Regions from separate parts of the Spirillospora sp. NPDC029432 genome, predicted to be linked through region 1. Evidence: riboswitches for the same ligand, from Rfam matches in the RefSeq annotation. Region 1 holds a riboswitch; each other region holds the start of a gene.
What was found. Region 1 has a riboswitch for cyclic di-AMP ahead of AB0881_RS18425 (hypothetical protein). Riboswitches for the same ligand answer to the same signal wherever they lie in the genome.

Region 1 (7,507 bases):
GCGTGCGGGGTTTCCGATGCTGGACATCGTGTCGGTCACGCCGTACGGCCGGTCGGGGCCGTGGGCGGGGCGGCCCTGGACGGAGTTCACCTTGCAGGCGCTCGCCGGTTCGACCGGAGGGCGGGGATATCCGGGCCGGCCGCCGGTCCATGCGGGCGGGCGCCTGGGGGAGTGGATCGGGGGCGGCTACGCCGCCGCGGCCGCGCTGGCGCTGCGTACCGGTGCCCGTCGCCGTGGCCGGGGCGGCGAGCACATCGACCTGTCGCTGCTGGAATGCATGTGCGTGGCGATGTCGCTGTACGCGCCGCTCACGGTGAGCCTGGCCGGGACCGGGCCGTCCGGGCGCACGGTGGAGATCCCCTCGGTCGAGCGCAGCGCCGACGGCTGGGTCGGGTTCTGCACGATCACCGGTCAGATGTTCCAGGACTTCCTGGCCATGATCGACCGCCTCGATCTGCTGGACGATCCGGGGATCGTCGATCCGAAGCCGCGGCAGGGCCGCTTCGCCGAGTTCCAGAAGATCATCGAGGACTGGACAGGGACGCTGCCGGCCGCCGCGATCGAGGAGATCGCCAGTGCCCTGCGGATCCCGGTGTCGCCGATCGGCACTCCGGCGACCGTGCCGGCCAACGAGCACTTCAGCGCGCGCGGCGTCTTCGTCGCGAACCCGCATGGTTTCGTGCAGCCGAGGCGGCCCTATCTCGTCGACGGGGACGCCGGGCCCGGGCCGCTTCCGGCTCCGGGGGTGGGAGAGCACACGGGCCGTGTCGATTGGGAGCCTCGTGTACGCGAAGGTACCCGTTCGGATGGGGCGCCGCTGGAGGGCCTCCGGGTCGTCGACCTGACGGGGTTCTGGGCGGGTCCCTCGGCGACCCAGCTGCTCGCGGCCTTCGGCGCGGACGTCATCAAGGTCGAATCGACCGTGCGGCCCGACGGGATGCGCTTCACCTCCACCCGCCCGCCGAGCGTCGACGGCTGGTGGGAATGGGGCGCGGTCTTCCAGGGCGCCAACGCCGGCAAGCGGGGGATCACGCTGGACCTGGCCCGCGCCGAAGGCAGGGACGTCCTGTTCGAGCTGCTCGCCCAGGCCGATGTGCTGATCGAGAACTACTCGCCGCGCGTGCTCGACAACTTCGGCATCACCTGGGAGTCCGTACGGGAGCGCTGCCCGCGCGTCACGCTCGTGCGGATGCCCGCCTTCGGCCTGGACGGGCCCTGGCGCGATCGCACCGGATTCGCGCAGACGATGGAGCAGGCGTCCGGCCTGGCCTGGATGACCGGTCATCCCGACGCGCCGCCGATGGTCCTCAAGGGCCCCTGCGACCCCCTCGCCGGGACGCACGCCGTCGTGGCGACGCTCGCCGCGCTCGAACGCGCCGACACGCTGGGGCACGGTGTCCTCGTCGAGGTCCCGATGGTCGAGTCGGCGCTGAACGTCGCCGCGGAGGTCGTGATCGAGCACAGCGCGTACGGTGCCGAACTCGTCCGCGCGGGAAACCGCGGGCCGGTCGCGGCGCCGCAGAACCTCTACCGGTGCGGCGGGCCCGATGACGACGAGTGGCTCGCGCTGGCCGTCGTGACCGACGAGCACTGGGCGGCGCTGCGCACGGTGCTGGGCGATCCGGCCTGGGCGCGGTCGCCGGACTTCTCCTCTCGCGAGGGCAGGAGGCGCGGCCACGACCGGATCGATCAGCACCTCGACGCGTACTGCGCCGGGCGGGACGCGGCGGAGCTGGCCGAGGCGCTGGCGGCGGCGGGCGTTCCGGCGGCGCGCGTCGTGCCGCCCGCCGATGCGCTGGACAACCCGCAGTTCGCCGACCGCTCGTTCGCCGAGACCGTCGACCATCCGGTGCTCGGCGAGCACCGGATGCCGGGGGTGCCGTTCAGGGCCGCGTCCAGGGAGGGGCCCTGGTTCGCCCGGCCCGCGCCGACCCTGGGGCAGCACAACGACGAAGTGCTGCGCGAGGTCGCCGGGATCGGACCGGAGCGGATCGCCGCGCTGCGGCGGCTCGGCGTGATCGGCGAACGACCGGACAACCTGTAGGGAAGTGATCTTGAGCGAACACCCCTTCCGCGACGTGGCGATCGTGGCCGCGTACAACACCCGCCAGGCACGGGTCCTGGAGGGACACACGGCCTTCTCCATCACGCTGGAGGCGGCGCGCGGCGTGCTCGCAGAAGCGGCCGTCCCGGCGTCCGAGGTGGACGCCGTGTTCAGCAAGCACGCGCCCGAGCTGATCTACGCGCTCGGCATCGGCCCGGCCTGGAACTCCAACGCCGCGAGTGGGATCGCGGGGCTGCTGCAGGCGGCGAGCCTGGTCGCGACCGGGCTGGCGCGTACGGTCCTGCTCGCCGACGGGGGAGCGGGCCTCTACACGGAACGGGCCGCGACCGCGCCGTGGACGCGCCCGGCCAACGAGTTCGTCGTGCCGTTCGGCCTCTACACCGCCGCCGAGTTCGCCCTCATCGCCCGGCGGCACATGCACCTCTACGGCACCACGCCGGAACAGATGGCGGAGGTCGCCGCGACCATCCGCAACAACGGCCACGCCAACCCCGACGCGGTCTACTCCGGACGCGGCCCCTTCACCGCCGGCGACGTGCTGGCCTCGCGGATGATCGCCGACCCGTTCCGCCTGCTCGACTGCGCGACGACCTCCGAGGGCGGATGCGCCCTGATCGTGACGACCGCCGAGCGCGCGGCCGACCTCCCGGGCACCCCCGTGTACATCCTCGGCGGCGGCCTGGACGCGCTCGGACCGGCCTACCGGCACGCGCCCGCGTGGGATCTCCGCGGCGGCACCGGCGACGTGCCCAACGGCTACGTCGGGCGGCGCGCGGCCCGCGACGCGTTCGCCACGGCGGGGCTGGGGCCGTCCGACGTGGACGTGTGCGAGCTGTACGACCCGTTCTCGTTCGAGATCATCCGCCAGTTCGAGGCCTTCGGGTTCTGCGGGGAGGGCGAGGGCGGCGACTTCGTCATGGACGGCCGCATCGCACCGGGCGGCGAGTTCCCCATCACCACGGACGGGGGGCTCATGTCCTACAGCCACGGGGGCGGGGTCGTCCAGCTGTCCCAGCGCGTCGCCAGGGGCGTGCACCAGTTGCAGAAGCGCTGCCGGAGCGGCCAGGTACCGGACGCGAAGGTCGCGCTGTGCTCGGCCGGGGGAGCCGGCGCGCTGTTCACCGACGTCGTCCTGCTGGGGAGTGAGCGCCCGTGACCGTCCTGGAACCTCAGCGGCCGGGGATCCCGCTGCCGCAGCCGACGCCGGTGTCGCGGCCCTTCTGGGACGGCTGCGCCGCGGGCGAGTTGCGCTACCAGCGCTGCGGCGGATGCGGCCGCGCCGTGTTCGACCCGGCCTGGGACTGCCGCCACTGCGGTTCCGGTGCGCTGGAGTGGCAGGTGAGCGGCGGCCGCGGCGAGGTCTACAGCCACACGGTGGTCTGGCGCCCGCAGGCGCCGGAGTTCAGCGCCCCCTACGCCGTCGTGATCGTCACCTTCGACGAGGGGTTCCAGCTGCTCACCAACCTCGTCGGCGCCACGGTCGACGACGTGCGCGTGGGGCTCCGCGTGCGGACGGCGTTCCACGACGTCGGCGGAATCACCCTGCCCTACGTCGAGCCGGACGGGAGCTGAACACACGGGGATACACATGGGGATGAGGCCCTCATCTCGCGTACGCCCCGCTGGCCGAGACCGGCCGCCTGTCCCCGGGCCCGATGCGCCGTGGGCCTAGGCGGAGGGGGACGATCCTGTGATCATGGCTGTTGGTACGACGATGTACAGGACGCAGGGAGGGACCGTGGTCCGATTCGCCGTGGTCGGGATGACGTTGGCCGCCGCCTTTGCGATGGCGCCGAACGCCTCCGCCAAGGAGATCCAGGACGTCCACGTCAAGGAGAGCGAGAGCCGCATCGCCGCGGTCGGCCCAGGGTTCAAGCTCAAGGTGACCAGGCACGGAATCTCCTCGTCCATGGTGGAGGAGGAATTCGGGGATCCCGCCACGGGCAACGAGATCGTACGGCTGTCCACCGATCTGGCGGGGCGCACGTACCGTCCGTTCGTCTGCGAGAACGGCACGTACACGATCAACGCGGGCACCTTCCGGCGTGCTTACCGCTTCTCCTCGCTGGAACGGCGGCCCCCGATCTATCCGGAGCGGTTCCACACGTCGTTCCCCGGTTTCGTGACGCCGTTCATGGGTGAATTCGACGCCACCGTGACCGACGAGGCGGGCGAGACCCTCCGCGTGATGATCTCGGACCTCGCCTACGAGGCGCGGACGGCGGGCGGCGGTTTCCGCGGCACGTACCCCATTCACGGCTTCGTGGTGGATCAGAAGGGCAAGATCCGGGACCGCATCTCGCTGCTCGGCCGTTTCCGTTCCGGGCCGGGCGGCGCGGACGCCAGGTACTGGATCGAGGACCGCGGCACCTGCCACCAGAAGGCCGACCTCGGCTGGGGCGTGCCCAACACCGACCAAGTGGTGGTGACGGGCCCCTTGCTGGTCCTTCCGTTCAACGCCCCCGTCGTCACACCGAAGCGGTAGACAACGCGGGGACGTGAGGCGGCCGACCGTCACCGGCGGCCGCGCAGCACCGCATGATCTGGCCGGCTCTGGCGCTGTGAGCTGCTCGAAGCGTGAGTTTGTGGGTGTTTGCCTTCTCTTGGTGGTTGCGTTAGCTTGTCGTCCACCAAAGTGCCCTCCAGGTGCTTTGTCCCCTATGAGCACGATGACCTCATCTGACACCGTCGGGTGAGGGAACGGGCGCGATCCACGCGTCCTCCTGCCGCGTCCGGTCTCTTCGAGACCCGAGCACCAGGCCCTTCCCATGCGCACGCCACGGCGTGCGGGCCGAGCGCGCCGGCAGCCGCTCTCAGAGCACGCGGCCCTCGCATGGCCGCACAAACCAATCAGCGCCGCTCTTTCGCGCACGGGACACCGGGTCCCGTGAACGGGCCCAGCGCCCAAGGATCGCAGCGGCAACGCCGAGTCCGCCTTCATGGCGGAGCCGGGGATCCACCGTGCGCCGGACCTCAGCCGGTCCGCGCAGGGGTGAATCGGCCTGCCCTCAGAGCCGTAGGGCGACTTCCACGTCCGAACCCGTCAGCTAACCCGGTAGGCGTATTGGAAGCCAAGGAGTCCCCCTTGCAAGGCAAGCACAGCAAGAAGCGCGGCCCTCTGGGCCTGTCCCGCGGCGCCACCGGCGCACTGGTCGGCCTCGCCGTGGTCGGCGTGGCGGCGACGACCGTACACGCGTCGGCCGGGTCGTCCGGTCCGGACGGCGCGGAGAAGGCCGCCGCCGTCGCGACGATCCCGGCGGAGAAGCGGCCGGATGCCCGAAAGCCGTCGGGCGACGCGCGCGACGAGCAGGACGAGCGCTCCGAGGTGATCGCCCGCGCCAAGACCTGGCGTCCGCACACCGACCGGAGGGTCCCCTACAGCCAGAGCGACTACCACGACGGCTACCGGACCGACTGCTCCGGCTACGTGGCGATGGCGCTCGATCTGCCCAAGCCGGGCCCGAACACCGTGGGCCTGACGTCGTCGCGGTACACCAAGCGCATCAAGATGTCCGAACTCAAGAAGGGTGACCTCGTCATGGACGCCGAGGGCACCAACACGACCCGGCACGTCGTCATCTTCGAGAAGTGGGCCGACGACGAGCACACCTCCTACTGGGCCTTCGAGCAGCGCGGCAGGTACGGCACCGACCACCGGACGCGCGACTACGGCCTCGACTCCGGCAGCGAGTACAAGGCGTACCGGCCCAAGAAGCTGTGAACGAACGGTGAGAGCGCCCGGCCGGGCCACCCGGCCGGGCGCATCCGCTCGACCGCCATGCCCTCGTTTCCCATGCCGGACCGGTATCCGCGGAACGGAGTCACCGGTCGAGGAGCTGGGAGATCTCGTAGGCGGCCCACGGATCGCCGGCGTCGGCGCGGGCGCGGAGGATGGTGACGGCCTGGTCGGTGCGTCCCAGCTCCACCAGGTGGCCGACCAGCCAGGCGGTGGCATGGGCGTCGCCGGCGTCCGCGCGGGCGCGCAGCTCGGCTGCTCTGCCCTGCCGCGCCAGGAGTTCGGTGAGGCGCTTCCGGGCCCATACGGCCACCTCGGGAGGGCCTCCGTCGGCGCGGGCGCCGCAGAAGGCGATGGCCTCGTCCACACGTTCGCGCTGGACGAGGAGGTCCACCAGGTGCTGCGCGGCGCGCCGGTCCTTGGCCGCCAGGGGCCGCAGTTCCTCGATACGGCCTTGGAGTGCCAGCAGGTCGACGAGGCGGCCGGCGGCCCACCGGTGGTCTCCGGCTGCGGCGCGGTTCCGGAGCATGGTGATGGCCTCGTCGGTGCGGCCGTCCTGGACGAGCAGATCGATCAGCCGGCGTCTGGCCCAGGCGAGCTCGCCGGCCTCGGCCACCGACAGCGCGGTGGCGATGGCCTCGTCCACCCGCCCGCAGGCGCCCAGGACGTCCACCAGGTGCTGCCGGGCCTTGGGATTCGCGGAGGCGCGCAGCATGGCGATGGCCTCGTCAGGTTTCCCGTCGGCGGCCAGCATGTCCGCGAGGCGGCGCTCGGCCCACCAGGCGGGCACATGCTCGCGCAGAAGGACGGCCGCCTCCGGCCGGCGGCCCTGGCCGGTCAGGAGGTCCGCCAGGCGGGCACCGGCATGTCCGTCACCGGCCCTGGCACGATCTCTCAGCACCGCCTCCTGGCCTTGGTCGACCAGCAGGTCGACCAACCGTTCGGCGGCATAGGGATCGCCGGACTCGGCCCGCCGGGTGAGATCCTCCACTCGCCGGTGTTCGACCAGGAGGTCCACCAGCTGTTTCGTGGCGAACGGGTCCGCGCGCACGCGGGCTTCGAGGAGTTCGACGGCCTCGTCCACCCGCCCGTACAGGGGCAGCAGCTCGACGAGATGGTGCCGCGCCCAGAGATCCTCCTCTTCGGGGTCGTCGACGCGGGAACGCAGCAGCGCGAACAACTCCTCCGGCCGGTCCTCCCGCAGCAGGACGTCGACGAGCTGGTAGCGGGCGTACGCGGATCCCGCCTCGGCGCGGGCCCGCAGCTGCCGGGGTACGACCGAGCGCGCCAGGTGGTCCTGCAGGAGGGCGTGGCGGAACTGCCACGCCGTACCGGCCTGCCGCAGGATTCCCCGGTCCAGCGCGTCCGACAGGAAAGGCCACAGACGCCACGGGAGCCAACCCCGCAGAGCTAGGCGGAAATGGGTGACGCGAAAGAAGGTCCATGCCCACAGGCCGGCGCTGAACGCGGCCATCAGGCCGTAGACCGCGAACGCGGTCGCAGCGGCCGCCATCGCGTCCACGCCCTTGACGAGCGTGGCCATGACGGCGAAGGCCGCGGCACCGAGGACACCGGTGCCCACCCCCGCGACCAGCGCGTTGTCCAGGGTCGCGTAGATCGTTCCGCGCGGGGTGGAACGGCGCGACCGCGGGATGAACGACAGGCGGTTCGCCAGCCCCTCGTTCAGCGCCGGTACGGCCATCGCC
Region 2 (7,507 bases), on a different contig from region 1:
GCGCGTCCGTGACCTCGTCCCAGGACACCGTCCCGTACACGGGCTCGCCGGAGGGCGTCCCCGACCGCTCGGCCGTCTCGGCGACGAAGGCGCGCTCCTGAGGGGTGAGGTCGTCCTCCAGGCCGTCCAGCTCGAAGATCACGCGATGCGACATGCCGGGAAAATACCGCGACCGGACCGTTGCCGTACGGTGCCGGCATGGCCCCTAGGGCACGCGACGAGCCGGACGGCCGGACCTGGCCTCGCGACCGGTCGGCATGCGCTGGGTATCGCCACGCCGCAACCGACGCCTTTACCGTGAGGCAGACTCGGCGACACTGCTGGAGGAACGATGCCCCCACCCGAGAAGCGCCTTCCTGGGCAGAGCAACGCCGAGTACGAGGGACGCCAGAACCCGAACGCGAAGTTCCTCGGCACCCAGTCGCTGTCCGGCGGCGGAGACCCCTCCTTCATCGTGAGGATCTCCCAGGCCGTCTTCGCCTGGATCACCCGCCGCGGACGCAAGTCGAGGTAGGCACGCCACGGCCCGGCCCGCCGCTTCGACCCCGCACTGGCAGGGAAACGGCTAGAAGACCGAAATGTGTACGTGGTCGTAGTGGTTGGCGGTGATGCCGCCGCGGTTCTCCATCATCCGCCAGCCGGGGCTGCGCATGTCGTAGATGCGCTGGCGCCAGATGACGTACTTGATGCCGAGCTTGTTGGCGTTGGCGATCGCGTAGTTGGCGGTGCGGTCGCCCTGGGAGCGGCCGCTGGCGGACGGTGAGGAGCCGCCGGTACTGACCATGAAGTCGCAGGCGTGGCCGGTGCCGTGGTCCTGCGGGTCGCCGGTGCTGCGGACGCAGCCGATGGTCGGGAACGGGCCGAACTCGATGTCCAGGGTGTTCTTGACCTTGAGCATCCGGGGCGTGACGCCGCCCATGCCCACGCTCGGGGACTCGGGCTTGTACTTCTTCACCAGCGCCTGGATCTTGGACTTCTGGCCGAGGAGGTCCTTGATCTCCTTCTCCAGGCCCTTGATCTTGGCCTCGTACTCCTTGCGGGCCTTCTCCTGCTCGTTCACCAGCTTCTGGATCTGCTGGACCTTGTTGGACTGGTTCTGCGCGACGTGGCTGGCCAGGCTCATGTTGCTGAGCGCGTTGGACGGGTCGTCGGCGGCCAGTACGGTGACGCTGGGGTCGGTGCCGCCGCTCATGTACTGGTTGGCCGCCAGCTGGGCGACCAGGCCCCGGGCGACGCGGAGGTCGGCCTGGAGGTCCTTGGACTTCTCCTGGGCCTTCTTGACGCCGTACTGGGCGTCCTTGAGCTTCGCCAGGTCGCCGCCGTACGCCTTCTCCAGTCTCGCGATCTGGCGGTTGTACTTGCTGATGCGTCCGGAGTCGCCGGGGTCGGCATGGGCCGCGGGCACGGTGCCCGCGGTCAGCGGCAGGGCACCGGCGAGCGCCACGAGTGCCAAGGCGGGGCGCCGCAGCCGAGCGTGCCACCGGCGGGTGGAGTTGGGGGTCTCCACGTCCTCTCCTCTCCTCGATCGCCTACCGGGTTAGCTGACGGGTTCGGGCCGGGAGCAGCCCTATCACCGTCCGCTGGTGGCGGGCGGTGAATTCACCCCGGCCGGCGCGTGCCGGGCGTGAAGCCCGGACCCGCCGGCGTTTGGGTCCCCGGTTCCCGGACGCGGGGGGACGCGCCGGGATTAGGCCGGTTCGGCCGGCCCACCCCGGGGCCCAGGGCGAGTCACCGACCGAACAATAACGAACTGTTCGGAACCAATCGGATCCTCGCCAAGATTAAACGGTGGGGACAGTGGAATGGTTCATCCGCCCGCCGGGCCCGGCCCCCCGCTGGGAGCCGGGCCATCTTACGTGACGCGACTCACAGACCCGACTTGTAGAGCAGCCGGTTGGGCGTTCCGCTCCCAAGACGACCGATTTGTCCCTTTGTCGAGTTGTCGTTCAGCCATTTCTGCACCTGCGGGAAAGTGGCGGTCCTCTTCCCGGCCAGGTACAGGGCCGCGACCCCGCTGACGTGCGGGGCGGCCATCGACGTGCCGCTCAGCGTGGACTTGCCGCCGCCCGGCCAGGTCGAGGTGATCCCGTAGCCCGGCGCCAGGATGTCCAGGCACTTGCCGTAGTTCGACCAGGTGGCGCGGTTGTCGTGGATGGTCGTCGCGCCGACCGCCATGACCCAGCCGGCGCTGGACGGGGACGTCTTGCAGGCGTCCTGGCCCTCGTTGCCGGCCGCGACCGTGGTGAACACGCCGGACCGGGAGAGCTTCTCCACCGCCGCGTTCAGCGCCGCCGACTTGCCGCCGCCGATCGACATGTTGGCGACCGCGGGCTTCGCCGCGTTCTTCTGCAGCCACTCGACGGCGGCCACGATCGTCGAGACGTAGCCGTAGCCGTCGGCGTCCAGCACGCGCAGGCCGCGCAGCCTGACGTTCTTGGCCACGCCGTACGTCGCGGAGCCGATCGTCCCGGCCACGTGCGTCCCGTGGCCGTTGTGGTCCCAGCCGTCGCCGTTGAACTCGGGGGCGACCCAGACCATCGAGGCGCGCCCGCCGAACTGCGGGTGGGAGTGGGCGAGCCCGGAGTCGATGACGTACGCGTTGACGCCCGAACCGGTCGACTTGTACGTGTACGTCTTCGACAGCGTCTTCTTGCGCTGGTCGATCCGGTCCAGCCCCCACACCGGGGACTTCTGCGTGGTGGACGCCCGGACGATCTGGTCCTGCTCGATCGCGGCGACCGCGGGGTCGCGGCGCAGCCGGTCGAGCTGGGACGTGCTCAGCTTGGCGGCGAAGCCGTTGAGGACGCGGTCGTACCGCTGCACCTTCGCGGCCTTGACCCGCGCGGCCGCGCCGGCCGGCGACGAGCCCGACTTCATGGTGACGATGTACCGGCCCGGGGCCGGGGTGCCCTGCGCCGCGGCCACCGGGACGGGCGGCGCCTGGGGGGCGGCGGCGAAGGCGGGCAGGGTGGCGGCGGTACCGGTCGCGGCGACCGCGCCGATGATGAGCACCCTTCGGGGGAAAGTCCGCAAGAGCTCTCCTTCTCTCACGCGGGGGCCGCGCACGGCGCCCGCGGCCGGGGTCGAGGCGACCCTGGGCGGAGGTACTTTATTGGATCTCTGCTGGACATAGCCTTTAAATCCGGCATTTCGGCTACGCCGACCGAATCAGGCCAGGAAGGGGCTCGCGGTTCAGTCGCGGCTGAGCTTGCCCTGGTAGCCCACCTGGGAGCTGCCCGGCGCCGACCACACGTACTGCAGCGACCCGTCCGGCTGCCGGCTCACCAGCACGTCACCGGCCGTGCAGGGCTTGGCGATGGTCAGCGACATGTGCAGCTGCCGGTTGGTCCCGCGGGCGAACGCGAGCGTGCCCGTGCAGCCGTTCTGCGGGTACACCGCCCGCGCCGCCTTCGTGCCCTTCTCGAACGTCACCTCGACCGGGAACGTGGCGCCCCGCCCCGTGTTGACCAGCGTCCCCTTCCACGTGCCGGCGAACGCCTCGGGCACGGCCGTGACCGGGGTGTCGTCGATCCCGTCGGCCTTCCCGGCGGGCGCGCCGTCGTCGTCCCCGCGCATCTGCGGCCAGAGCACCAGGCCGATGATCGCGACACCGACCAGCACCCCGATGGTGAGCGAGAGCGCCACCCCGAGCAGATGGTTGCCGGGCCGCGGCAGCCGCGCCAGGAGCCCGGCGAACCCGCTCTCGCCGCCCGCGGGCGGCAGCGACAGGATCGCGGTGGAGGTGCGCTCGTCGTCCTCGTCGCCCCGGCTCGCGCCCATGCCCGGGATGAGGTGCGGCGTCGGCTCGGTACGGTCCGCCGGATCCGGCGGGGGAGCGGTGGCGAGCGGGGCCATCGCCTGGGTGGCGGGGTCGTGGTCGAACACGGTGTCCTCGACGCGCGGCGTGTCGACCCGGGTGAGGTCGGACGGCTCCTGCGGCGGCCACTCGTTCCGCGGGCCGAGGACCGCCGGGAAGGCGGGCGCTCCGAAGCTCGCGGGCGGCGACGCGGCCGGCACCTGAGCGGGCGCGGGCTCGGGCTCGGGGTGCGGTTCCCGTTCGGGTTCCGGTTCGGGCGCCGGTACGGCCGCGGCGGGCCCCGGGGTGCCGGCGAGCGCGCGGCCCTCGGCGACCAGCGACTCCGGCATCCGGTCGGCGAGCGGGCCCCCGCCGTCCAGGAGCCGGCCGAGCAGCCCGGCCGCGGTGGGCCGCTTGGCGGGCTCCTTCGCGAGCGCGTCCGCGACGATCCCGCGCAGGTAGAACGGCAGCGCCGTGATGTCCGGATCGTCGTACATGATCCGCTGCATGATCTCGGAGGGCGAGCCCTCGCCGAACGGCGGCCGCCCGTTCGCGGCGAACAGCAGCACCGCGGCCCAGCCCCACACGTCGGCCGCCGGGCCGATGTCGACGCCGCTGAGCTGCTCGGGCGCCTTGTACGACGGGTCGTCGCCGATCCGGCCGGTCGGGGCGGCGTTGACCGCGTCCAGCGCCTGGGTGAGGCCGAAGTCGCTGACCTGCGGACCGTTCCGGCCGAGCAGGACGTCCCCGGGCTCCAGGTCGTGGTGGACCGCTCCGGCCCGGTGGGCGGCGGCCAGCGCGACCGCGGTGCCGACCGCGAGCCGCTCGACGACCGCCGCGCCGCGCGGGCCCTCGTCGGCGACGAGCTGCAGCAGCGAGGGGCCGTCGACCCACTCGCCGACGACGTACGGGCGATCGCCCTCGACATCGGCGTCCAGGACCCCGGCCGTGCAGAACCCGGACACCTTCCGCGCCGCGGCGAACGCGCCGGCGAACCGCGACCGCGCCGCCGGCTCGCCGCTCACCCGAAGGTGCAGCACCTTCACCGCGACGGTCCGGCCGGACCGGTCGCGGCCGCGGAAGACGGCGCCGTGCTCGCCGACGCCCAGCCGGCCCGTGATCTCGTACTCGCCGAGCCGTCGCGGATCACCGGGCTGCAGGGGCAGCGCCTCGGCCATCTACACAACCTCCGTGACTCTCCTGCCGGGGAACGGTTCCCCGGCCGGTCTCCCGGATTCCCGACATACCGTGCAGACCGTGTACGGCGCGGTCATCCTCCCACCGGCCCGAGGGTTCCCGTGCCGGCGGCCGCGGCCGGGCGGCGTCGGGCCGGGTAGCGTCGGGCCGTGCCGCGAACACCTCTCACTCGTGCCGCGCTGGACGAACAGCGCAGCGTACTCGGCCTCCCGCCGTACGCCGGAACCGACGAACCCGCCGAGCTGCGCCGCTCGGCGCTGGAGACCGTCCTGGCGGCGTACGACGCGGGCGCCGGGCCGGCCCGCCCGATCCTGCGGGGCGCCGTCCGGCACCTGCTGGACCGGCTCGCCGAGCTGGCCCCCGGGCGCTCGGTGGAGGTCCGGGTGCCTCCGTACGCGGCCGTCCAGTGCATCGACGGCCCGCACCATACCCGGGGCACCCCGCCGAACGTGGTGGAGATGGACGCAGACACCTGGATCGTTCTCGCCACCGGCCGCCTGACCTGGGACGAGGCGATGAAGACCGGCCGGGTCAGGGCGAGCGGCCCGCGGGCGGACCTGTCCGCGCACCTGCCGGTGCCGCCCTCCTGACCCCTGTTGTACGGGCCGTCTGATTTCGGGCCCCGCCCCTCTTGCCCGCGCGCCCGGACGCTGCGAGCGTGGAGGCACTGACGGTCGGGGCACGGCAAAGAGGGCGGCGCCATGCTCATCGCGCACTGGACCTTCGACATCGGGACCATCGACGGCCGGGAGGTCGCCGACGTCCAGGGCGGTCCCGCCGCGACGCTGGACGAGTCGGTGCGGATCGTCCCCGGCCGGGACGGCGAGGCGCTCTCCTTCGGCGGCGCCGGGCACGCGGTCGTCCCCGCGGTGCCGCAGCTCGTCCTGAGCCAGGCCTTCGGCTTCGCGCTGGCCTTCCACGTCAAGGTGACCGCCGCGCCGGACGGCGAGTGGCGCGGCCTGTTCGCCAAGCCGGCCGGCGAGCACGACGCCCGCAGCGCCGGCATGTGGCTCTACCCGGACGCCACCCGCGTCCGCACCCAGCTCTTCACGATCAAGGGCCCGGACTACGTCGACAGCCGCCGGGCCCTCCCGCTGGACGAGTGGGCCCACGTGGCGTTCGTGGTCAACTCCGACGGCATGTTCCTGTATATCGACGGCCAGCTCGATGTGGCCGTCCCGCTGGAGCACGCCGTCGTGCCGCTCTCGGGCCCCCTCTACCTGGGCAGCGAGCCGGGCAAGCCCGGACTCACCGGCCTTCTCGCGGACTTCCGGGTGTACGCCTCGGCCCTGGACGAAGCCACCATCCACTCCCTTGCCCAGGCATAGGCCGCAAGACGAGCCCGCAGCTCGCGCACACGATTAACGTGCATACACTGACGGGTGTGCCTCTCGGTGATGGACTTCTGAGCCACGACCTCGACCCCTCGGACCGCTCCCCCAAGGACGCTTGCGGGGTCTTCGGCGTATGGGTGCCGCCCAGCGAGGCGTCCCGTGCCGAAGTGAGCAAGCTCACCTACTACGGCCTGTACGCGCTCCAGCACCGCGGGCAGGAGTCCGCCGGCATCGCCGTCAGCGACGGATCGCGGATCGTCGTCTTCAAGGACATGGGCCTCGTCTCCCAGGTCTTCGACGAGTCCGTCCTCAACACGCTGCGCGGCCACCTGGCCGTGGGCCACTGCCGCTACTCCACGACCGGCTCCCCGACCTGGGAGAACGCCCAGCCGACGTTCCGCTCCACCGATCCGGGCGGGCTCGCGCTGGCGCACAACGGCAACCTGATCAACACCCCCGAGCTGGCCGACCGGCTCGACCCGGGCGTGCTGACCGCGACCACCGACACCGAGGTCCTCACGGCCCTGCTCGCCACCCACGGCGGCGGCGACCCGATGGCCGCGGCCCGCGAGATCCTCCCGGTCACGCGCGGCGCGTACTCCCTGGTCTTCATGGACGAGGGCACGCTGTACGCCGCCCGCGACCCCGAGGGCGTCCGGCCCCTCGTCCTCGGCAGCTTCGAGGACGTCGGCTGGGTGGTGGCGTCCGAGACGGCCGCCCTCGACATCGTCGGCGCCCGGTTCGTCCGGGAGATCGAGCCCGGCGAGATGATCGCCTGCGACGGCTCCGGCGTGCGCTCCGAGCGGTTCGCCGAGGCCCGGCCCAAGGGCTGCCTGTTCGAGTACGTCTACCTGGCCCGGCCCGACACCACGATCTCCGGCCGCAGCGTCCAGGCCACCCGGGTCGAGGTCGGCCGCCGGCTGGCCGCCGAGCACCCGGTCGAGGCCGACATGGTCATCCCCACGCCCGAGTCGGGGACCCCGGCCGCGATCGGCTACGCCGAGGCGTCCGGCATCCCCTACGGCCAGGGCCTGGTGAAGAACTCCTACGTCGGCCGCACGTTCATCCAGCCCTCGCAGACCATCCGCCAGCTGGGCATCCGGCTCAAGCTCAACCCGCTGCGCGAGGCCATCGAGGGCAAGCGGCTGATCGTCGTGGACGACTCGATCGTCCGCGGCAA
Region 3 (6,360 bases), on a different contig from region 1:
CCCCCACCCCGGGCCCGGGTGGTGTGGAGGGTCGCCCCTCCACGATGACCGGTGTGGAGGGTCGCCCCTCCACAATCAACTCGCCCGCTTGGCGCGGGCTCGGGTGCGCTCGCGCTCCTTGGCGTCCAGGACGACCTTGCGGAGCCGTACGGCGGTCGGGGTCACCTCGACGCACTCGTCCTCGCGGACGAACTCCAGCGCCTCCTCGAGCGTCAGCAGGCGGGGCGGGGTGAGGGTCTCGGTGCTCTCGGCCGTGGAGGAGCGGATGTTGGTCTTCTGCTTCTCCTTGCAGATGTTGACGTCCATGTCGTCGGAGCGCGAGTTCTCGCCGACGATCATGCCCTCGTACACCTGCGTGGTGGGGCCGACGAAGAAGGTGCCGCGCTCCTGCAGGTTGGTGATCGCGTACGCGGTGGCGGCACCGGTGCGGTCGGCGACCAGGGACCCGGACGGGCGGGTGCGCAGCTCGCCGAACCAGGGCTCGTAGCCCTCGAAGACGTGGTGCGCCATCCCGGTGCCGCGGGTCTCGGTGAGGAACTCGGTACGGAAGCCGATCAGGCCGCGGGCGGGAACCAGGAACTCCATCCGGATCCAGCCGGTGCCGTGGTTGGTCATCTGCTCCATGCGGCCCTTGCGGACGGCCATGAGCTGCGTGACCGCGCCCAGGTGCTCCTCGGGGAGGTCGACGGTGAGCCGCTCGACGGGCTCGTGCTTCTTGCCGTCGATCTCGCGGGCGACGACCTGCGGCTTGCCGACGGTCAGCTCGTAGCCCTCGCGGCGCATGTTCTCGACGAGGATGGCCAGCGCCAGCTCGCCGCGGCCCTGGACCTCCCAGGCGTCGGGACGCTCGGTCGGCAGGACGCGGATCGAGACGTTGCCGACCAGCTCGCGGTCCAGGCGGTCCTTGACGAGCCGGGCGGTGACCTTGGTGCCCTTCTCGCGGCCGGCGAGCGGGCTGGTGTTGGTGCCGATCGTCATCGAGATCGCCGGCTCGTCCACCGTGATCAGCGGCAGCGGGCGCGGGTCGTCGGGGTCGGCGAGGGTCTCGCCGATCATGATGTCGGCGATGCCGGCCAGCGCGATGATGTCGCCGGGCCCGGCCTCGTCGGCGGGCTTGCGGGTGAGCGCCTCGGTCATCATCAGCTCGCTGATGCGGACGCGCTCGACGCTGCCGTCGCGCTTGCACCAGGCGACCGACTGGCCCTTCTTGATGATCCCGGAGTGCACCCGGCACAGCGCGATGCGGCCGAGGTAGCTGGAGGCGTCCAGGTTGGTGACGTGCGCCTGGAGCGGGGCGTCGGGGTCGTACGAGGGGGCCGGGATCGTCTGCTTGATGATGTCGAACAGCGGCTCGAGGTCCTCGCTGTCGGGCATCCCGCCGTTCTCGGGCTTGGTGAGGGACGCGCGGCCGGCGCGGCCGGAGGCGTAGACGATCGGGAAGTCGATCTGGTCCTCTTCGGCGTCGAGGTCCATGAACAGCTCGTACGTCTCGTCGACGACCTCGTCGATGCGGGCGTCCGGCCGGTCGGTCTTGTTGACGACCAGGATCACCGGCAGCTTCGCGGCCAGCGCCTTGCGCAGCACGAACCGGGTCTGCGGGAGCGGGCCCTCGCTGGCGTCCACCAGCAGCACGACGCCGTCGACCATGGACAGGCCGCGCTCGACCTCGCCGCCGAAGTCGGCGTGGCCGGGGGTGTCGATGATGTTGATCGTCATCCCGGCGTGCCGGACGGCGGTGTTCTTGGCCAGGATCGTGATGCCCTTCTCACGCTCCAGGTCGCCGGAGTCCATGACGCGGTCGTCCACGTCCTGGTTGTCGCGGAACGCCCCGGACTGCCAGAGCATGGCGTCGACCAGCGTCGTCTTCCCGTGGTCGACGTGGGCGACGATCGCGACGTTCCGGAGGTCGTCACGCGTGGAGATGGGCATGCGGTCTCGCCTTGGGTGAGAGTGTGGGGTTCCGCCGCAGACTGCGACTCTTTCGATTCTACTGGGCGTTCAACGTCGACGGCCCGCCCACGTCTTCCCGCGCGCCGCACATCTTGCTATTTGGCCAACTTTGCCCGGACTTTGTACTCTCCCGTAATCCGGTCGTTCCGAGTCCCGCCCCCCGGGACGACGGCCGGAGACCGCCGAATCCCCTCCGGGGGAACCGGGGACCCAGGCCCCCTGGGGTGAATCGGCGCGCACCCCCGCGCGCCGTAGGGCGACTCCTGGCCCGAACCCGTCAGCTAACCCGGTAGGCGGCCAAGGAGAGGAGTTCACCGGTTTGTCACCGGCTCGCGAACGGCGCGGCTTCGCCGTGCCCTCCCTCACCGCTGCCACGGTCGTCGCGTTCGGCGCGCTGACCCCGATCGCCGCGGAGGCCGCCGTGCACCCGGCGGCCGCACCCACGATCGCGCCCCCGGCCGTACGGGCCGCGGCCACCCCCGCCGCGCAGCCCAAGCCGTCCGAGAGCGAGCTCCGCAAGCGGCTGGACGCGCTGAACACCGAGGCCGAGAAGCTGACCGAGGCGTACAACAAGACCCGCGTCGACCTCAAGGCCGCCCAGCGGGCCGAGCGGACCGCCGCGCAGACGGCCGCGCGCCTCCAGCAGCAGGCCGCGCCCGCCCGCGAGGAGCTCGGCCGGCTCGCCGCCGCCAACTACATGGCGGGCGGCTCGGACATGTTCTACGGCGCCGGCACCGACACCTCCGGGCTGTCCGCGTCGGCGTACCTGGCGCAGAGCCGCGCCGCCGCCGTGAACCGGCTCCAGGCGCAGATCGACCAGGCCACCCGGGCGCAGAACGCGGCCAAGGCCGAGACGGCCCGCGTCCAGCAGGCCGCGACGAAGGCCCAGCAGGCGCGCGGGGCGGCCAAGGCCAAGGTCACCGAGGTCGTCAAGCAGCTGGACAAGCTGACCACCACCCGGGTCAAGGACCCCAAGACCGGGCTCAAGGCGACCGTGAAGGGCTCCGACCTGCCCGCCAAGATGGCCCGCAAGGCGCTCACCAAGATCGGCAGCCCGTACGTATGGGCCGCCGCGGGCCCCAGCAGCTTCGACTGCTCGGGCCTGGTCGTCTGGGCGTACGGGAAGGTCGGCAAGCCCGGCCTGCCCCACTACACCGGCGCCCTGTACGGCGAGGGCCGGAAAGTGAGCAAGGGCGAGCTGCGGTCCGGCGACCTGGTCTACTTCGGCTCCAGCCTGCACCACATGGGGATCTACCTCAGCGACGGCAAGTACCTGCACGCCCCGCAGACCGGCGATGTGGTGAAGATCTCGAAAATGTCGGACCGCTCCGACTACGCGGGCGCCAACCGGATCTCCTGAGACCGGCCGGCGGGCCGGCGCGGGCCCGCCGGTCCCACCCGGCCCCACCGCCCCCGCGAGGCCGTCAGCCGCCCAGATGCGGCCGTACGGCCTCGACGATGGGCAGGTCCGCGGGGAGCCACGCGACGTCGTACAGCTCGTCCGGGCCCAGCCACCGCAGGGCGAGGTGCTCCAGCGCGCGCGCCTCGCCCTCGACGACCGCGGCGGTCCACACCCGCAGCACGCCGCCCAGCACCAGCGGCCAGTCGCCGCCGATCCGCTCGGCCAGGGCGACCTTGACGCCCAGCTCCTCGTGGCACTCGCGGACGAGGGCGTCCTCGTCCGTCTCGCCGGGATCGACCTTGCCGCCGGGGAACTCCCAGCCGCCGGCCAGCGCCGCCGGCTCGGCCCGCTGCGCGGCCAGCAGCCGCCCCCCGGAAATGATCGCCGCGCCCACCACTACGTTGATCGTGACCAGCCCCTCTCTGCCCGGCATCATGCCGGACGGGCGGGCCGAGCGTCTCAGGAGGCCGCGCTCCGCGCCGAGCCGGGCGCGGCTCCGGCCGTCCCGGCCGCCGCCACGACGGCCGCCGCGTCCTCGACGATCCGCTCCAGATGGCCGCCGTGCGCGCCGCGCCAGTAGACCTGGCCGCAGTCGGTACAGCGCCCGTACACGTCGTAGCTGCGGCGGGTGCCGTCGGCCAGCTGCCGCTCGACCTCCTCCTTGCCCACCTGCGCCAGCACGCCGTTGCAGGCGGTGCAGCGGGTCCACGGCGACAGCGCGGGCGCGAAGCGCTCCAGCAGGTCGCGCAGCTGGTCGTCGGGGCGCGAGCCGCGCACGTACGCGCCGAACCACAGCGCCCGGCGCCGCAGCAGCCCGCGGTCCTGCGTCAGCAGCACCCGGCGCTCCTCGTTCGCCTGGACGACCAGCGCGGGGTCGTCCATGTCGTTGTGGTACGCGGTGTCCAGGCCGAGCAGCCGCATCCGGCGGGCCAGCGTGCCCAGGTGGACGTCCAGCAGGAAGCGGGGCGCGGCCTGGCCGGGCTCCAGCGGTACGGGCTGCGGCCGGGACACCGCCTCCACCCGTACCTCCTCGCCCGCGGCCGGCTGGTGCCCGGGCTCGACCGGGACGCCGTCCACCAGCAGCCGGCCGGCCTCGGGCAGCGGCACGCCCAGGGCCTCCACGATGTGCCCCAGCGTCGAGGTGCCGTCGTGCGCCACCTCCTGCCGCGCCCGGCGGCGCGCGGAGGGCAGGAAGATCAGCAGTTCGTCGGCGATCGAGATCGTTGTCGCGGGCTCCACGCGGCCAGCATGCCACGCTGCGCCGCGATGTCGACCGAATTGATCCGCGCCCGGCCTCCGGACCCCCGAGCGCGGCCGGTACGTCCTGCCGAAGCGGGGGTAATGCGATCGGCAACTTCCCCTGAAACCCGCCGGGCGGCCTTGACCGCTGCCGGGGGCGGGCCCGCACACTCGAACCCATGAAATCCCCCCGCCACCTGCTCCTGCTCCCGTTCGTCGCCGCCGCCTTCCTCGTCCCCGCCGTCCAGGGCGCGCCGGCCGCCCAGCCGCTCGCCGGGCCGCCCGCGCTCGCGGCCGTCATCGCCGCGGACATCCCGCCGATCTGCGCGACCGAGCTGCCGCCCGAAGCGGACGACACCATCCGCCTCATCGACCGCGGCGGCCCGTACCCCTATCCCCAGGACGGCACCGTCTTCCAGAACCGCGAGGGCCTCCTGCCGGACGAGCCCGCGGGGTTCTACCGCGAGTACACGGTCGAGACGCCCGGCGTCGACCACCGCGGCGCCCGCCGCATCGTCACCTCCGGCGACGAGGGGCACGACGGCATGTACTACACCGACGACCACTACGAGAGCTTCTCCGACATCGACTTCGCCTGCTGACCGGAGCGGAAGGCCGCCCGGCCCCGGTCAGCCCGACCGGGGCTGGGCGGCCAGCTCGGCGACCCGGCGCTTCATCTCCGGGCGGGCCAGCGGGCGGGTCGAGCCGATCCAGTCCGAGCGCTTGTACGGCTTGACGCCGATGTTCGGCGTGCAGGTCGAGCAGCTCGCCACGATCATCTTGCCGTTGCCGATCACCATGCCGACATGGCCGGGATTGTTGGCGGACGTCCCGGGACCCGAGTTGAAGAAGACCAGGTCGCCGGGCTGCTCCTTGCCCTTTTCGATCTTCACGCCCCAGGGCCACTGCTCGAACGTGGTGCGCGGGATGTTGAGCCCGACCGAACGGTACGCGCCCTGGAGGAGGCTGGAGCAGTCCCAGGCGTCCGGGCCGTTCGCGCCGAAGATGTACCGCTTCCCGCGCTGCGCCATCGCGAACGCGATGATCCGCTGCACCAGCTCGCCGGCGTTCGCGGGGAGCTGGTTGTCCTGGCACTCGACGCCGTTCGACTGCACGATCGTGAAGTCGCCGCCCACGTACTTCTTGGCCCAGTCGAGGACGAGGTTCACGTAGTCCCACGAGTGGTTGTACATGAACAGGGCCGTGCGCATCCGCTCCGGGGCGCCGTTGTGCTTGAGGTAGCGGGCCGCGGACGGGATCGCGTCGTCGGGGTCGTACCGGTCCTTCTTGCCGTCCTTGTCGCCGTCGACCGCGAACGACTTGAACGTGGCCGCCAGGAACTGCATCGGGCCGCCCGCGCCCGCGTAGTTCTCGCCGCTCTGCACGCCGGGCAGCCGGGACGTCCCGTGGCTGGTCTCGACCTTGCCGATGCCAGCGAGGACGTTCCACGGGATGCCGTAGTCCTTGCCCGCCTTCTTGTAGAGCTCGAGGTAGTTGGCCGGGATGGCGCGGGCGTCGTTCGCCTCGGAGGGCTGCGACCCCGCCTGGGAGACGTCCACGCACGCGGCGCCCGCGCCCCCGCCGCCGAACATGAACTGGCTCGCCCCGAACAGCACCGGAACGATCATCAGCGCGCCGAACACCGTCGCCACCGCGCCCAGCGCCGCCGCGATCAGCAGCCTGCGGCGGCTCATCCGGTATCACCGGCGCCGGCGGTGTCGCCGGCCTGGCCGGCGTCGGCGGGACCGAACGCGTACACGCGCAGGGCC
Region 4 (7,507 bases), on a different contig from region 1:
GGGCCCGCCGGGCGTCGGCGGCGACCGGCAGGACGACCAGGTCCGGCTCGCGGCCGAGGCGGGCCGCCAGGGCCTCGGCGAACAGGGCGTGGTCGTCGACGATCAGGACGCGGATGGGCTGCTGCATGGGCACGACGATGGCCGGTCGGGCGCCGGTCCGGATCCCCCAAACGCTGTACGCGTTTCGGTACGGGCGCCGGCGGCATGTCCGGATCGGCCGGATCACCGCAGGTGGGGCCGCGGGGAGAGAGCCGTGCGCGGACGCCCGCCCGCGCCGGAAGGTTCACCCCCGTCCGGAGCCGGTCAGGCGCTGATCGGCCCGTTGACCGCGCCGGGTGCCCTGCCGAAGCTGTGCGTACGGTTCATAGGGGGCTCGATGCGTTCAGGGGAAGCGACATGAAGGTGCTCATCACCGGGGGTGCGGGCTTCATCGGAAGCACGATCGCGTCCGCCTTCGCGGAACGGGGGATCACCCCGGTCGTGCTCGACAGCCTGGTCACCGGACGGCACGAATTCACCGAGGGAAAGATCTTCTATCAGGGCGACATCGGCGACGGCGCGCTGGTCGACGAGATCTTCGCCGCCCATCCCGACATCGCGGTCGCGGTGCACTGCGCCGCGCTGATCGTGGTGCCCGACTCGATGGCCGATCCGCACCGCTACTACCAGGTCAACCTGACCAGGACGCTGGACCTGGCCGGCCATCTGATCCGCAACGGGTGCGATCGGATGATCTTCGCGTCCACTGCGGGGATGTACCGCCCCGAGCCCGACCTGTCGGTCACCGAGCGGTCCGCGCTGGAGCCGCAGAACCCCTACACCCGCTCGAAGATGATGGCCGAGCTGCTGCTGGAGGACCTGTGCGCCGCCTACGGGCTGCGGGTCGTCTCGCTGCGCTACCTTAACCCCATCGGCGCCGACCCGCGGATGCGCACCGGCCTGCAGAGCGCGAAGCCCACGCACGCGCTCGGCAAGATGATCGAGTCGTACGGGCTGGGCGTGCCGTTCCGGATCACCGGGGTGGACTGGGCGACCCGCGACGGCACGGCGGTGCGCGACTACATCCACGTGTGGGACATCGCGCGGGCGTTCTGCCAGGCCGCGGACCGGTTCGACGCGATCGTCCCGGCGGGCGCCGGCGGGTACGAGGTGATCAACCTCGGGACCGGCGGCGGGACGACCGTGCGGGAGCTGGTCGAGGCGTTCCGCGGGGTCGTCGGCGACGGCTTCCTGGTCGAGGAGGCGCCGGCCCGGCCGGGTGACGTGGTCGGTGCCTACGTCGACCCGGCCAAGGCCCGCGAGCTGCTCGACTGGAAGCCGGAGTTCTCCATCGAGGACGCCATCCGCCACTCCCTGGAATGGGCGTCGCGGCGCAGCACGCTGGGTGCCGCCTGAGCCTCGCTAGGCGCGCGGGGTGAGGGTGATCGGGAACTCCGTCACCCCGCGTACGAAGGCGTTCCGGAGGATCCGCGGGCCTTCGGCGTCGGCGCGTCCGGCGGTGCCGACGCGCGCGACGAACTCCTCGAAGAAGATCTGCAGTTCCAGCCTTGCGAGCGAGGCGCCGAGGCAGAAGTGCGGGCCGAGGCCGAACGCGATGTGGTCGCCGGTACGGCGGGTCACGTCGAACGCGTCCGGGTCGTCGAAGACCTCCTCGTCCCGGTTGGCCGAGCCGTACATCAGCAGGACCTGGCCGCCCGCCGGGATCGGCACGCCCCGCACCTCGGTGTCGGCACTCGCGACCCGGCACATGTTGAGGATGGGCGTCGTCCAGCGCACGAACTCCTCGACCGCGCCCGGGATCAGCCCGGGGTCCTCGCGCAGCCGCCGCCACTGGTCCGGATGCGCGATCAGCGCGTCGATCGCGGTCGCGATCACGGTACGGGTCGTCTCCGCGCCGCCGACCAGCAGCAGCAGCGCCTCGTGCGCGAGGTGCTCGTCGTCGTACTCGGGGTCGTCCGGGCCGGCGTTGGCCCAGATCGACATCAGGTCCTCGGCCGGGCAGGCGCGGCGGTCCTTGGCCACCTCCAGGGCGGCGATGGCGAACTCGGCGGCGGCCTCGGTGGACTCCTGGGTGACGTAGCGCAGCCCGCCGCCCGCGAGCACGGCGGTCGCCGACCAGTGCACGAGCCGGTCCACCTGGTCCTCGGGGAAGCCCAGCAGCCAGCCGATCACGCGGGCGGGGAGGGGCGCGGCCAGGGCGGGGACCGCGTCGACCGTCCCGGCCTCCAGCGCCGTGTCGATGCAGTCGACCGCGGTCGCCCTGATCCGGTCGGCGTACCGGGAGACGCTGCGCGGGGTGAACCACCGGTAGACCATGCGGCGCCGCACCGCGTGCTCCGGATCGTCCATCCCGATCATGGACGGGTCGGCCGGCCGCAGCTGCGGCCGGTACCCGCCGGAACTCGTCCAGAGCCTCGGGTCGCGCTCGATCGCGAAGACGTCGGCGTGCCGCGCGATCCCCCACAGCCCGTTGGCCTCGTCGTGGTAGACGGGCGCCTCGGCCCGCAGCTCGGCGTACACCCGCCAGGGGTCGCCCGCGTACATCTCGCCGTCCAGCAGGTCCACGGTCGTGCGCATCGCCTCACTCCTCCGTGCTGACACCTCTGAGCGCGTCGGCGCCGAACATCGGCTCGAACGCGGCGTGGAAGTCGGGCCCGCGGCGCAGATGGTGGCCGCCGTCCACGTTGATGACCTGGCCGGTGATCCAGGACGACTCGGGCCCCACGAGGAACCGCGCCGCCTCGGCGATGTCCTCCGGCTCGCCGACCCGTTCCAGCGGCATGCACGCCAGGTAGTCGTCCAGCACCGGGCCCGGCTCGGTGAACCCGGCGACCAGCTCGGTGCGCACCAGGCCGGGGCGGATCCCGTTCACCCGGATCCCGATCCCGCCCAGCTCGTCGGCGGCCAGCTTCACCAGGTGGTCGACCGCCGCCTTGGACACCCCGTACGCGCCGAACCAGCGGTGCGTGTTGGACGAGGCGATCGACGAGATCGCCACGAAGGCGCCGCCGCCGGTACGGGACATGAGCCGCGCCGCGTGCTTGAGGGCGAGCATCGTGCCGGTCGCGTTCAGGTCCATCGTGTCCCGCCAGGCGGCGGTGTCGAGCTGGGGGAGCGGGCCGATCGAGCTGCTGCCGCCGGCGGAGTGGACCACGGCGCGCAGCGGGCCGGCCTCGGCGGCGGTGCGCAGCGCCGCCGCGATCTGGTCCTCGTCGGTAACGTCGGCCACCGTCCAGCCGCAGCCGATCTCCTTGGCGGCGGCCTCCAGGCGCTCGGCCGTACGGCCGCAGATGGTCACCGCCGCGCCGTCGGCCGCCAGCCGCCGGGCGCAGGCCAGGCCGATCCCGCTGCCGCCTCCGGTGACCAGCGCGGACGTGCCTTCGAGCGTCATTCAGGGCTCCAGAGTGGTTCGGGGGTCTCGAATCCGGCCGGGGCGCCCCAGGCGTTGCGGTGGGTGACCTCGTGCGCGGGACGGCGCGCGGCCACGCCCCACCGGCCGGTGGGGTAGCCGAACGAGACGCAGCAGGACATGGTCCAGTGCTCGTCCTTGGGGACGCCGAGGATCTCGTAGGTCTCGTCCGGGTGGAAGAAGCCCAGCACCGAGGTGAGGGAGCTGCCGACGCCCTCGGCGCGCGCGGCCAGCTGCGCGCTCCAGACGGCGGGGAAGATCGAGCCGCCGTTCGGGTCGAACCGGGTGAAGGCGAACAGGAACAGCGGGACTTCCTCGAAGTGGTCGGCGAGCCACTGCGCCGACCGCTGGACGCGCAGCATCTGCGCGTTGTCCGGCTCCTCGGGGGCGGCGCAGGCGGTCTCCAGCCGGTCCTTGTAGACGGTCTTCCAGAGCTGGTCGATGGAGTCCCGGTACAGCGGCCCGAGCCGGCCCTTGGCGCCGGGGTCGTCGACGAGCAGGAACCGCCAGTCCTGGGCGTTCCCGCCGCTGGGCGCGCGCACGGCGGCGTCCATGATCCGGCGCTGCACCTCCAGCGGCACCGGGTCGGGGCGGACCCTGCGCATGGCGCGGGTGGTGTAGAGGGCCTCGTGCAGGTCCATCGGCGGCTCCGTTCGGAGACGGGTGTCTAGACTAGCGTCACAACCAAGCAAGCGATAGGGCGAAGAACGATCTTCTGGATGCATCCTCGCCCGCGGGCGGCGCGGCGGACAAGGCCCCGCGCGCCCGCCCGCCCGTGCCCGGCGCGCGATGGGAACGGATGTGCGAGAAGATGGCGTCCGTCACCCGATCGGCCATCCCGAAGGAGGCGCGTTGAGCGGCGATGCGCGGTTCACCGTGACCCGGACGCTGAGCAAGGAGCAGCAGGCCCGCCGGGAACGGCTGGTCGACGCCGCCCGGCTGCTGGCGCTGGAGGGCGGCTACCCGGCCGTGACCATGCACGACGTGGCCGACCGCGCCGGTGTGGCCAGGGCCACGGTCTACCGCTACTTCGCCACCAAGGACCACCTGATCACCGAGGTGGCGGGCGACTGGGTGCACCAGGTCACCGACGACATCGACTCGCTCGCGGTCGGCGACACCCCGGTCGAGCGGCTCACCGCGCTGCTGGAGCGGATCATCCGGGTCGGGGCCGAGGAGATCCCGCTCACGTCGGCGATCGTCCAGGCGGTGACGTCCGAGGACTCCTCGGTCGAGGACGACCGGCTGGTGCTGTTCATGACCCTGCGGGACCGGCTGGCCGCCGCGATCGGCGACCCGGTGCCCGAGCGGGACGAGGTCGAGGTCGTCCTCGGCCACGTGCTGCTGGCCGCCCTGGTCAGCCTGACCTCGCTGCGGACCCCGGTGGACGAGGTCGTCGCCATGGTCACCACCGCCGGGCGGCTCGTCCTGGCCGGCGCCATCGCGGGCGCTGCCCCGGCCGCCGCCGGAGCCGCCGGCGCGGAGGCCGCCACCGGGCCGTGACCCGGGTCACTTTCGGGTGCGGCTTGGGAGCGGGGTGTGGGTGCGCGTGTGAGGCACGTCTCACGGCGCTCGTGACTCGGCCTTGGTGTGGCCTTTGTCGCTGAAGGCGCAGGTGAGACGGTGTAGAGGCGGGGTTTTGCCTGCCCTGCTCGGCTAGCGGGCCGTGCCCATGCGGCCGCTCGTCGCGCGTTCCTTCGGGGCTGGGCGGCGCATCGGGAGCGGGGCCCCGTCGGGCCGTACGGGGACCCGTTCGGCGAGGGAGCGGGCCAGCCGCAGGCCCCCGGCCACGCAGAGCGCGAGGGCCAGCACGGCCAGTCCCGCGAGGCCCAGCAGAGCGATCGCCAACAACCCCAGATCCGGCAGCATCGCCGCGTTCCCCTCCCGGTGCGTACGGGTCGATCGGACACGAGAGTCCGAATCGTTCCCCGATGTCGGGAAGAGATGCGGGGTTCGTGTGGTTTTGAACCTGTGTCCGCGTGCTTTGCACCGGATTTGCCACGAGCTAGAAGTTTGATACCTTCTGACCACCTCTGGGCGATGCGCCCCATGCGTCGCCATTGGCAGGCGGGCCGAGCCGACCGGGCCGGATCCCGCCGAACGCGGTCGCGTGTGCGGATCAAGACCCGCGCGAACCGTCCATCCATCTGATCGCAGTGCCGGTGGCCCCTGAACGGCCGCCGGACCGCCGAGTCCGTTCCGCGCCGAAAGCGGCGCCTGGAGCCGGGGACCCAACCATCTGGGGTGAATCGGTGCACGTCCGCGTGCGCTGTAGGGCGACTTCCACGCCCGAATCCGACAGCTAACCCGGTAGGCGGCCATGGAAGAAATCAGGAGACCCCTGCTGTGTCGTTCCGTATCTCTCCCGCTCTGCTCGCCGACCTTCGTACCCGTGCGAGCGAGCTGACCACCCAGACCTTCGCCCTTCGGGGCCGTGCCGCGGCCGGTGTGGCCGGCGGCGCCGCCCTGGGCGTGCTCGCCCTCGGCTCGGCCGTGGGCGCCGCGGCCTCCACCGGCGCCTCGGGCGCCGAGGTCCAGACCGTCGCCGGTGTCGCCGGCGTCGGCAAGGCCGGCCACACCGCCGTCCAGCCCGAGCAGGTGACCGGAAGCGAGGCCCAGAAGGCCACCGGGACCGTCGCCGGCAAGGCCGCCGACGCCCAGAAGAAGGCCGGTTCCGCCAAGAAGGCCACCGCCAACGCCAACTCCGCCACCGCCAAGGAAGTGATCTCCCTGGCCAAGAAGCAGGTCGGGATCAGCGAGGGCAAGGGCGGCCAGACCAAGTTCCACGACTGGTACGTGGGCACCGACAACGCCAAGCTGACCGCCGCGCGCGACGGCGGCAACGTGTCCAGCTACAACGGCGCGCAGTGGTGCAACATGTTCGTGTCCTGGGTCGGCGCGCAGACCGGCGTCAAGGGCATGGGCTGGGACGCCTACACCGTCGAGCACGCCAAGTGGTTCAAGAAGACCGGCCGCTGGGGCCACGAGGCCAAGCCCGGCGCCGTGGTGTTCTTCTCCTGGAACGGCGGCGGCATCAACTCGATCGAGCACGTCGGCCTTGTCGTCAAGGACAACGGCGACGGCACCGTCGACACCGTCGAGGGCAACACCGGCAACGCCGTGAAGGAGAAGACGCGGCAGAAGTCGCAGATCGTCGGCTACGGCTACCCCGACTACCGGAACAGCTGAGCCACTCCCGCACAACCCCTGGTCCGAGGGCGTCCGCACCTGGTGCGGGCGCCCTCGGCGCGTTCTCCGGGCTTCCGAGCGTTCCGGGACAGAACACGAGAATCCGTGAATATTGACGTCCACTTGATCCCGTGTCGACCCGGTGATGGACCTGGCTGGAAATCACTGTCCCGGAACGTCTGAAAGGGGATGGGATGCGGGTCCGGCCGGACGTCAGTGTCGTAGTGATCGCCTACAACGACGCCGGACGGCTGCCGCGCGCCGTCCGCTCGGCCCTGGGCCAGACGCTCGGCGGCGTCGAGGTGGTGATCGTCGACGACGCCAGCACCGACGGGACGGGCGAGGCCGCCGACCGGTTCGCGGCGGCGCACCCGGGCCGGGTCCGGGCCGTCCACCTGCCGGAGAACTCCGGCGGCTGCGGCCGCCCCCGCAACACCGGCGTGGAGCTGGCCCGCGGGGACCGGGTGATGTTCCTCGACAGCGACGACGTCCTGGACCGGCACGCCTGCCTCACGATGGTCGCCGCCGCCGAGGAGACCGGCGCCGACCTGGTCTCGGGCCTGTGCGTCCGGTCCCACCTGGGCCCGAAGGCCCGCGAGACGCCCTGGTATCCGCGGCTCTACCGGCGCCGCGCCGTCCACGACTCCGTCCTCGACCATCCCGACCTGCTGTACGACACGCTCTCCACGAACAAGTGCTACCGGCGGGACTTCCTCCTGGATCGCGGGCTCCGCTTCGTCGAGGACCTGCACTACGAGGACCTGCTGTTCTCGGCCGAGGCGTACCTGGCCGCGGACCGGATCGCGGTCGTCCCGCACCGGGTCTACACCTGGTACGTGGAGGCGGACGCCGACCGCCCGTCGATCTCCAACCGCCGCCGGGAACTGCGCAACCTGGCCGACCGGCTGG

Region 2: linked by a shared signal. The riboswitch ahead of AB0881_RS05440 (DUF4200 domain-containing protein) and the one ahead of AB0881_RS18425 (hypothetical protein) in region 1 are both predicted to bind cyclic di-AMP.
Region 3: linked by a shared signal. The riboswitch ahead of AB0881_RS37690 (C40 family peptidase) and the one ahead of AB0881_RS18425 (hypothetical protein) in region 1 are both predicted to bind cyclic di-AMP.
Region 4: linked by a shared signal. The riboswitch ahead of AB0881_RS30455 (CHAP domain-containing protein) and the one ahead of AB0881_RS18425 (hypothetical protein) in region 1 are both predicted to bind cyclic di-AMP.

The regions. Positions count from the first base shown of each region.
Region 1 covers NZ_JBEZWH010000020.1:80,199-87,705, reverse strand. Annotated here, with positions in the region: gene AB0881_RS18445 (CoA transferase) at 1-2,044, shown strand, start outside; gene AB0881_RS18440 (thiolase family protein) at 2,055-3,221, shown strand; gene AB0881_RS18435 (OB-fold domain-containing protein) at 3,218-3,637, shown strand; gene AB0881_RS18430 (hypothetical protein) at 3,804-4,550, shown strand; cyclic di-AMP (ydaO/yuaA leader) riboswitch at 4,979-5,142, shown strand; gene AB0881_RS18425 (hypothetical protein) at 5,151-5,786, shown strand; gene AB0881_RS18420 (hypothetical protein) at 5,887-7,507, opposite strand, start outside.
Region 2 covers NZ_JBEZWH010000005.1:75,913-83,419, forward strand. Annotated here, with positions in the region: gene AB0881_RS05430 (hypothetical protein) at 1-154, opposite strand, end outside; gene AB0881_RS05435 (hypothetical protein) at 332-514, shown strand; gene AB0881_RS05440 (DUF4200 domain-containing protein) at 566-1,507, opposite strand; cyclic di-AMP (ydaO/yuaA leader) riboswitch at 1,511-1,704, opposite strand; gene AB0881_RS05445 (S8 family peptidase) at 1,867-3,033, opposite strand; gene AB0881_RS05450 (serine/threonine-protein kinase) at 3,193-4,974, opposite strand; gene AB0881_RS05455 (sterol carrier family protein) at 5,143-5,583, shown strand; gene AB0881_RS05460 (LamG domain-containing protein) at 5,695-6,321, shown strand; gene purF (amidophosphoribosyltransferase) at 6,378-7,507, shown strand, end outside.
Region 3 covers NZ_JBEZWH010000088.1:93-6,452, forward strand. Annotated here, with positions in the region: gene typA (translational GTPase TypA) at 76-1,929, opposite strand; cyclic di-AMP (ydaO/yuaA leader) riboswitch at 2,121-2,262, shown strand; gene AB0881_RS37690 (C40 family peptidase) at 2,270-3,310, shown strand; gene AB0881_RS37695 ((deoxy)nucleoside triphosphate pyrophosphohydrolase) at 3,375-3,785, opposite strand; gene AB0881_RS37700 (Mut7-C RNAse domain-containing protein) at 3,812-4,591, opposite strand; gene AB0881_RS37705 (ribonuclease domain-containing protein) at 4,771-5,193, shown strand; gene AB0881_RS37710 (NlpC/P60 family protein) at 5,221-6,285, opposite strand; gene AB0881_RS37715 (hypothetical protein) at 6,282-6,360, opposite strand, start outside.
Region 4 covers NZ_JBEZWH010000051.1:49,864-57,370, reverse strand. Annotated here, with positions in the region: gene AB0881_RS30490 (response regulator transcription factor) at 1-127, opposite strand, end outside; gene galE (UDP-glucose 4-epimerase GalE) at 397-1,395, shown strand; gene AB0881_RS30480 (cytochrome P450) at 1,402-2,577, opposite strand; gene AB0881_RS30475 (SDR family oxidoreductase) at 2,582-3,391, opposite strand; gene AB0881_RS30470 (nitroreductase family protein) at 3,388-4,050, opposite strand; gene AB0881_RS30465 (TetR/AcrR family transcriptional regulator) at 4,262-4,912, shown strand; gene AB0881_RS30460 (hypothetical protein) at 5,066-5,278, opposite strand; cyclic di-AMP (ydaO/yuaA leader) riboswitch at 5,602-5,741, shown strand; gene AB0881_RS30455 (CHAP domain-containing protein) at 5,756-6,598, shown strand; gene AB0881_RS30450 (CDP-glycerol glycerophosphotransferase family protein) at 6,793-7,507, shown strand, end outside.